DNA from 2 places in the Knoellia tibetensis genome. Region 1 is predicted to be linked to the other one. Evidence: predicted binding sites of a transcription regulator. Region 1 holds the regulator's gene; the other holds the start of a gene.

Region 1 (4,408 bases):
TATCCGAGGGAGAGCGCCGCCGCCGTGAAGCTGCCTTCGTCGGCGATGGCGCGCATGACACGGAGACCAGCGGCGTCGATCATGGATCAATGATATAACGCACGGTTATCGAAACTCCAGTCGTCGTGTCACGGTGTGATGGCGTATCTCGCGACGGCCGGCCGCCTCCTTCCCTGCATGAGCACGCACTTCCGCCGTCGAAGCGCCCGGCGCACCCACCATCCCTGCGTCGTCTGTGACGCCTGGGGGCGCTGGCGCTGGAGATGTGAGTGCGGCGCGGGTGGGCACGCCGGACGATCGACGGTGGACTGGCGCTCGATGGTGACGTCCGCGCTCGTGCACCAGAGCTGCTGTCCGGGCGAGTGACGAGTGCGGTGAGGTCGATGACGACCCCAGAGCTCCTGCGGAGCCTGCGCACGGCGACACGTGCTCGGACCCACGTCCGAGCCCGTCACCATACGGATGTCTTCCGTGCCGCGACCGGCGACTGGTGCTGGTCCTGCCGTTGCGGGGCCGGCGCTCATGCCGGCAGCTCGCGCATCGATCACCAGTGGATGTCGGCTGCGGCGGTCCTGCACGAGGCAGCCCGCTCGAATGCGGGATGAGTTCTGCGCACGTGGCGGGCCCACGGCTGTCGGGGAAGTGGACGCCGCCTTGGCCTCGACGGCCGCTCGGCGTGGGTCCTGTCGCCGGGACCTGCCTACGATGATCCGGTGACAGCTGACGGACCTGCGACCGCGACGGTCGCCGAGGTGGCGTCCCTGCTGCGTGCGCTCGGGCCGGCCCTCGTCCTCACCGGGGCGGGGATGTCGACCGAGAGCGGCATCCCGGACTACCGCGGGCCCGACGGCAACCGCCGGGTGACCCCGATGTCGCACCAGGAGTTCACCGCGACGAGCGAGGCACGCCAGCGCTACTGGGCGCGCAGCTTCATCGGGTGGCAGCGGTTCACTGCAGCCGAACCCAACGCCGGGCACCTCGCCGTCACCGACCTCCAGGACGCCGGCGCCTTCGGACCCGTCATCACGCAGAACGTCGACGGCCTCCACCAGGAGGCCGGAACCCGCGCCGTCACCGAGCTCCACGGCTCACTCGCGGAGGTCGTCTGCCTCACCTGCGGCGAGCGGGTGGACCGCGACCTCGTCCAGGCCTTCATGGACGACGCGAACCCCGGGTTCGCGTCGCGGGCCCTCGGTTCGGTCGCCGACGGGTCGCAGGTGAGCAGCCAGATCCGTCCGGACGGCGACATCGTCCTCGCCGACGAGGCGGTCCGGACCTTCCTCGCGCCGCGATGCCTGGTGTGCGGCGACGACACCCTCAAGCCGGACGTCGTCTTCTTCGGTGGAGCGGTCCCGCGCGACCGGGTCGACCTCTGCTTCTCGCTCACCGACGAGGCGCCCGTGCTCGTCGTCCTCGGCTCGTCGCTCCAAGTGATGAGCGGCTACCGGTTCGTGCGGCGCGCGGCCGCACACGGCATACCCGTCGTCGTCATCACGAGGGGCCCCACACGCGGCGACGCCGAGACGACGCACCGGATCGATGCGTCGCTCGGCGTCACGTTGTCGTCGCTGGCGCGCGAGGTGGGGCAGCGGGCCGACCGGGCGGGCTGAGCTCAGACGCGGCGCAGGACCGCGGTGACCTTGCCGAGGATCGTCGCGTGGTCGCCGTCGATCGGGTCGAAGGCCGGGTTGTGCGGCAACAGCCACACCTTGCCGTCCTTGCGCTTGAACGTCTTGACCGTCGCCTCGTTGTCGAGCATCGCCGCGACGATGTCGCCGTTGTCAGCGGTCGGCTGCTGGCGCACGACGACCCAGTCGCCGTCGCAGATCGCGGCGTCGATCATCGACTCGCCGACGACCTTGAGGAGGAAGAGCGAGCCCTCGCCGACGATCTGCTTGGGCAGCGGGAAGACCTCGTCGACCGTCTCCTCGGCGAGGATCGGCACACCGGCCGCGATCTGGCCGAGGACCGGCACGTAGCTCGCCTCGGGACGGACGTCGCCCGAACCGGTCGGGTCGAGGTCGGCGTCGACATCGTCGGGCGCGGCGCCACCGCGGTAGCCGCGGATGTCGCTCGGGGTATCGGGAGAGACGACCTCGAGGGCGCGCGGACGGTTGGGGTCGCGCCGCAGGTAGCCCTTCTTCTCGAGGGCGTTGAGCTGGTGCGACACCGAGCTGGGGGAGGTGAGACCGACCGCCTGCCCGATCTCGCGCATGCTCGGCGGGTAGCCACGGCGGTCGACCGAGTTGCGGATGACGTCGAGGACCTTGCGCTGACGCACGGTGAGCGTGCCGTCGCCGGGGTCGCGGTCGGGCAGCTCGTGGACCACGTCGTCGGCGGCCGGGCGGCGCTTGTCGCTCATGCTCGTTCTCCTTGCGAAAAGGGCGTTGTCAGTGGTGCCTGATTGGCTTCCTGACATGGCTTCAGCGTACGGAGTTCGAGCAGGTGTTTCAAACATCTGTTCGACGCGTGTCTTGAAGTCGTCGAACATCCGTGCTAGAAATCGTACAGGCGTTCTATCGAACGTCCTTTCGACCCAGGAGGACCCCATGAGTGCAGTCGCCTACGACGACACCACTGCCGGGTATGCCGTTCCGCTCCCGACGCGTCGGCCGGAGCGTCCGCGGCTGGTCCTCGTCCCGACGGGCGAAGCCGTGCGCCGGCTGCCCCAGCCGGCACTGCGGCTGACGCGAGCCGGACGCCTGGCCATCACGACGACCGTGCTGCTCGTCGCCCTCGTTGCCGCGCTCGCCGGACTCATCGGCGGAGCCTCTGCCTCGGGCGCCCCGGTCACCGTCACGGTCGAGCAGGGGCAGACCCTCTCGCAGATCGCCGCAGAGCACATGAGCGGCACGTCGCTCGCGACTGCGGTCGCCGAGCTCCAGCTGGCCAACGGGCTGAGCAGCGCCCAGGTGCGCGCCGGCCAGACCGTCGTCATCCCGCAGGGCTGAGCGCCGTGCACTGACGACCCACGCACTCCGAGCCGCTTCGACCCCGGCTCGGACCTGAGTCCCAGGGCGAGCTTCGACCCCTCGCCGGCTCAGCACGGAGGGCGCCCCGCCATCTTTCGCGGGGCGCCCTTTGCGTGGCCCGGTGCCAACGCTCGGCCCAGGCGCCGCGGCGAGCATGCCTCCCGTCGCGTACCTGACTCCCGTCGCGCTCGGTGACTCTGCGGGGCCTCGGCTGTCCGCGACTGATTGCGCAGGAGCGACACCTGGACGGGCCCAAGCCGGGCCGAGTCGTCGCTCCTGCGCAATAAGTCGGGGCCCGGACGGCTTGGACCGTGCATGACGAGCTCGGATGAGGGACGCGTGCAGAGGGTGAAGCAGCTTCGGGTGGTCGTCGAGGCCGAGGACTACGACGACGCCGTGCGGTTCTACCGCGACGTCCTCGGCATGGACGAGGTCGCGGCGTTCTCCGAGGGCGGCGAGGACCGGGTCGCCATCCTCGAGGCAGGACGGGCGACCTTCGAGATCGCGAGCCCGGCGCACAGGGTCGCGATCGACCGAGTCGAGGCCGGAGGCACTCCGAGTCCGAGGATCCGCATCGCCTTCGAGGTCGAGGACTCGGCGACCGCGACGCGAGAGGCGGAGACGGCCGGCGCACAGGTCGTCGCCGAACCCGTCCTCACGCCGTGGAAGTCGCTCAACTCGCGCCTCGAGGCACCGGCGGGTCTCACGATCACGCTCTTCGAGGAGACCGAGGAGTCGCACGAGCGCGCCCAGGGCGAGGGCTTCGGCGTCGACGACGCCTGAGCCCTGCGCGCGTCAGAGAAGGACGAGCTCGAGCGGGAGCTCGTGGAAGTCAGCGAGGAACGCCGCGGCCTGCTCGACCCCGTCCCGCTCCCGGTGGGTGAGGTCGACCTCGGGGCGGACGGTGACGACGACCCTCTTCCCCTCGACCCTGCGCTTGAACGTCCCGATGTCGCGACCGTCGAGCACGACGACCCCGCCACCCGCCTCGGACACGAGCCGGGTCCGGTCGGCGTCGTGGTTGCGCCGGGGGAACCCGGTGCTGGGGTAGGTCAGCGCGGCCTCGTCGAACGTCGAGAGCAGGTATGCCGTGTGCTCGCGTGTCGTGCGCGCCGACCGCGCCGGGTCGAACCACAACGTCTCGCCGGCGCACTCCACCGCCTTGAGCGGGTGCGAGGAGCGCAGGCTCGGTGAGGTCGTCAGCTCGGCGGTGGCGGTCCGGATCTCCGTGAGGGTGAGCCCGCTCCACCGCTGCAGGTCGCGCTCGGACGCCGGCCCGTGCCCGGCGTAGAAGCGTGCGGTGAGCTCGACCGCGGACTGCTCTCGGGACCACCCGTCGGAGGGCGCGGCGGGCACGACGTCATCGACGAGGACGTAGGTGTGCTCGGTCCCGCGCGGCGGCCCGGAGCAGATGACGGCGCGCACCTCCGCGCAGA
Region 2 (4,408 bases), on a different contig from region 1:
GAGATGCCGCCGGACTGGGACGACAACGGGTGGGACGAGGACGAGGACTGGGACCTCACGCTCACGCCGGAGGACTCGGTCGAGTCGCTCTACCGGCGCTACAACGCGGCAGTCGCGCGCTCCCGCACCACGCTCGCCCGGCTCGTCGCGCAGGGTGGGCTGGACCAGCCGATCGCCCGCACCGGCCCCGACGGCGAGGCGGTAAGCCTGCGTCGGCTCGTGCTCGACCATGTCGAGGAGTACGGCCGCCACACCGGGCACGCCGACCTGCTCCGCGAGTCCGTGGACGGGCGCGTCGGCGAGGACCCGCCACCCGGCTGGCGGCCGCGGTCCGGATCCTGAGCGCTCTCGGCACCCCTGGGTTCGCGGGTGGCGGGTTCAGAACGGGATGACGTCGCGGCGTGGTTCGGGTGGTGGCGGCGGCTCGTAGGCCTGTTGCGGCCATACCCAGTCCGGCGGGCGGGAGGGCGCGCCGTCGTGGAGCTCGTCCGCTTCGAAGGTGATGTGCCGGCTGAAGCCTCGTGAGTGGCGCCGGCGTTGGGCGCCTCGGGCGAGGTGATCGATGAGGAGTTCGGAGAGGTCGTCGTCGAGGAGACTGAGGTCGATGTGCCGCCGCGGTGCGGGCGAGCCCGGGTGCGACAAGGGCGCGGCCTGGCCCGGAGGCGACATGGGCGCGGCCGGGTCCGAACCCGCAGTGGGGGAGGTCGCCGCCAGGTGGAGGTGGTCGACGGGCATCGTCGTGGACGTCCTGCCGGTGGGGTCGGTCCAGGTGACGGTGGCGTCGGGGTGGAGCCGGACGGTCCAGCCGTCGCGTTGCTTGATGCGGTGGTGGCGCCGGCACAGGCAGATGAGGTTCGTGGTGGCGGTGGGTCCGGTGGGCCAGGGTCTGACGTGGTCGAGGTCGCACTGGCGGGCGGGGGTGGAGCATCCGGGGAACCGGCAGGACCCGTCGCGCAGCCGCACGAACCGGACCATGGCCGCAGCCACCCGGTAGGTCGAGCACGACTGCCCGACCTTCGTATCGGTCGCGTCGGCGGGGCCTGTGGGGACGGTGCGGGTGAGGTCGCCCCCGGGGGCGAGTCCGGCGGGGACGTGTCCGTCGGTCAGCGCTCCCGTGCCGGGGTGGCAGGCGAGTCGCGGTCGGTGGTCGCGGGATCGCGGGGCGCCCGTGGAAGCAAGCGCGTCGGCCGGCACGAAGGCCGTACCGGGAGCACCGAAGCCGCCGACCTCGACCCATCCGGACGTCTCCGAAGGTTCGGGGGCGGTTCGAGCGCTGGGGGTGACATCACCCACGACGTTCTCGGCCCCGGCGGCGCGGGTGGCGTGGAGGACGACCTTGACGTCGCTGTGTCCGAGGATGAGCCGAGTCATCGCGTCCGAACGCGCCTGCGCCAACGAGTCGGCGTGGCCTTCACGCACGAGCCGGCGGGCGAGCTCGGTGACGGCGGCCCACGCGGGGCGCGACTGCTCGACGAGGACGTCGCCGCGCCACGTGTCGACGCCGTGCTCACCGGTGACCCGGGTCAGGGTCCGGCGTGCCCGGACCCGCTCGGCCTCGTCGGCGACGGTCTCGGGGAAGAGCCGGGCGACCGTGCGGGCGGCGAGCCGCCGCAGCGGGCCGACGGTGACACCACCCCAGTGAGGTGCCAGCGCCGTGACCACGGTTGCTGCCTCCTCGCCGGAGAGGAACTCGGTCTCGTCGGTGACGACCGCGGCCCGGCGCAGGTCGAGCTCGCCCGCGGCGAGGGCGTCGACGAGCGCGGGGGTGCGGGTGAGCTGACGGACCGCGTCCTCGACGCGGGTGGTGGCGACATGGACCGAGATCCCGAGCCGGGAGGCGGCGAGCTCGGGGGCGTCGAGCCGCTGGTGCCCGAGGCCGCGGTTCACCTCGACCGTCGTCCCGTCCTCCTGCAGTACCGGTTCGATCGCCGACAGGTGCGCCAGCGCCACGGCCTGGCGGGCGTGGGCGGCGTCGACCTCGCGCTGGGCGTCCTCGACGACGTCGAGCAGCTGCTCGGTGGTGAGGCTGGCAGCATCCGCGAGCAGGCCGGCATACCGGTCCTGTCCGCTTGCGAGGCTGCTCGTCGTCATACAGGGATTCTACTCGAACAACAGTTCGAAACGGTGGCTTGTCCACAGCGGATTCCGCTGAGCGGGAACCACATCCGACATCGGTCGCCCGCTGGGTACGTCACGCTGGAAGGTCAGGCCTCCGAGGTCTCGGCCGCTCCGTCAAGTCGCTGCGCCAGCGCGACGATGATGCCCTCGGGGCCGCGCACGTAGGTCATCCGCCAGATGTCCTCCCACTCGCCGATCCCGCCGACGAGCCCGTAGCCGGCCTCAGCGAGACGCTCGACGACGGCGTGGAGGTCGTCGACCTGGAAGGCGATGTTGCGCAGCCCGACCTCGGTCGACATGTTCTGCGGCGAGCCGGGTTCGTGGTCCGGGTGGACGAATCGAGACAGTTCCAGCTTGGTGCGCCCACCGTCCCGGCCGCCCGCGCCTCCCTCGGGCAGGAAGAGCGTCGCGATCTCGGAGCGGGAGCCCGGGATCCCGATGACCGTGTCGACGAACTCGCCCTCCATGAACATCCGTCCCTCGAGCTCGAACCCGAGGCTCACGAAGAAGTCGAGCGCGGCGTCGAGGTCCGCGACCGTGAGCCCGACATGGTCGAAGTGCGTGATGCGTGCCATCGGCCCATTCTGGCGCTGTCTCGGCGCCCGAGGGTTCCGACCGCCTCACGCGAGCGCGCGTAGGTGCGAGACTCGAGGCAATGCCAACCACGTCGGGAGACTTCGAGCTCACCACCGGTGAGCTCCGCACCGTCGTCGCGTATGCCGTCGCGTGCGCCGAGCCGGCCCTCTTCCTCTTCGAGCGCGCGAACCCCGGCGACCCCCGTCCCGCGGCCGCGCTCGACGCGGCCCGGCGCTTCGTCGACGGCGCACCGCGCAGCCGGCTCCAGCGGACCGCGGCCACGGACGCCCACCGCGCCGGGAAGGAGACGTCCGACGAGGCTGCGGGGCACGCGGCGACCGCTGCGGGCGACGCGTGCGCCGCGGCATACCTGCATCCCTTGGCGAAGGCCACGCAGGTGCGCCACATCCTCGGCGCGGCCGCGCACGCGGCACGGGCCGGCGAGGTCGCGCGCGACGGGGACGCGGTCGTCGGCGAGTACCTCCTCGTCGCCTCGCAGAAGCGGGCCACGCCCGAGCTCGTCGAGATCCTCACGCGCTACCCGCGGGCACCCGAGGGACGCAGCCGCGTGGCCGTCCTCATGCGGCGGCTCGACAGCCTGCTGCGCGACCCGCCGCCGACGCCGCGACCGGTCGACGACCCCGGCCCGTTCTTCCACGGGACGCGTGCCGACCTGCAGCCGGGAGACCTGCTCACGCCCGGCTGGGGCACCAACTACGGCTCGGGCAAGGCCTCGCGCAACATCTACCTCACGGCGTCGCGGGACGGCGCCCCGCTCGCCGCAGCCCTGGCGCTCGGCGACGGCCCGCCGCGGGTCTACCGGGTCGAGCCCGTCGGGACGATCGAGGACGACCCCAACGTCACCGACAAGCGGTTCCCCGGCAACCCGACCCGCTCCTACCGCACCAAGGAGCCGCTGCGCGTCGTCGAGGAGGTCACCGGGCTGACGTTCCCGCCGGACGAGACGGTGCGGCACATGCGCGCTCGCATGGCCGAGCTGCGGGAGCTCGGCGTCGAGGCGATGGACGACTGACGGGCGCGGCGTCCGGCGTCAGACGGCGCCGAGCGAGCGCCAGTAGGCGTTGAGCGCACCGTTCGTCCTGCCGGGCGCCCCCGGCGACAGGACGGGGAGGACGTGCCCCAAGATGTGCCCCATGCGCAACCCCCTCGACAGCCGCTACATGGACCTCGTCCGTCTCCTGCGCCGCTACGGCCGGTCCGACCTCATCTCGGGGGCGCAGCTCGACGAGTTCGCCGCGGACGGCCCCGACGCCGACGACCCGGTCACCGGCGACCAGGAGACCGCGGAGCGGTTCGCGGCCGACCTCGAGCGGATGGGGCCCACTTTCATCAAGCTCGGGCAGCTGCTGTCGACGCGCTTCGACCTGCTCCCACCGGCATACACGACGGCCCTGACCCGGCTCCAGGACACGGTGGAGCCGATCCCCTTCGCCGAGGTGCGCGAGGTCGTCGAGCGAGAGCTCGGCGCCTCGATCGGGGACCGGTTCAGCGACTTCTCGGTGGACCCGTTGGCGTCCGCCTCGATCGGCCAGGTGCACGCCGCGACGCTGCGCAACGGGCACGAGGTCGTCGTCAAGGTCCAGCGACCGGGGGTGCGCGAGACCGTGCGGGGGGACATGGAGGTGCTGGCCCGCCTGGCGACCGTCGCCGACAGCCGCACGGAGGCGGGTCGCCGCTTCGGCTTCGGGCAGCT

What was found. The regulator LexA, encoded in region 1, represses DNA repair genes until DNA is damaged. The targets are predictions, from matches to a motif close to TCGAACANNTGTTCGA.
Region 2: ACOJV7_RS06720 (HNH endonuclease signature motif containing protein) is a predicted target of LexA. The motif match lies at 2,105-2,120, and genes of this name have one in related genera.

What each region holds. Positions count from the first base shown of each region.
Region 1 is NZ_JBMBWF010000004.1:7,777-12,184, forward strand. It holds gene ACOJV7_RS15300 (LysR family transcriptional regulator) at 1-83, opposite strand, end outside; gene ACOJV7_RS15305 (Sir2 family NAD-dependent protein deacetylase) at 714-1,610, shown strand; gene lexA (transcriptional repressor LexA) at 1,613-2,362, opposite strand; gene ACOJV7_RS15315 (LysM peptidoglycan-binding domain-containing protein) at 2,550-2,951, shown strand; gene ACOJV7_RS15320 (VOC family protein) at 3,312-3,755, shown strand; gene ACOJV7_RS15325 (winged helix DNA-binding domain-containing protein) at 3,768-4,408, opposite strand, start outside.
Region 2 is NZ_JBMBWF010000001.1:1,407,988-1,412,395, forward strand. It holds gene ACOJV7_RS06715 (mycothiol transferase) at 1-342, shown strand, start outside; gene ACOJV7_RS06720 (HNH endonuclease signature motif containing protein) at 379-2,091, opposite strand; gene ACOJV7_RS06725 (VOC family protein) at 2,205-2,693, opposite strand; partial or broken gene ACOJV7_RS06730 (putative immunity protein) at 2,774-3,154, shown strand; gene arr (NAD(+)--rifampin ADP-ribosyltransferase) at 3,275-3,727, shown strand; gene ACOJV7_RS06740 (ABC1 kinase family protein) at 3,849-4,408, shown strand, end outside.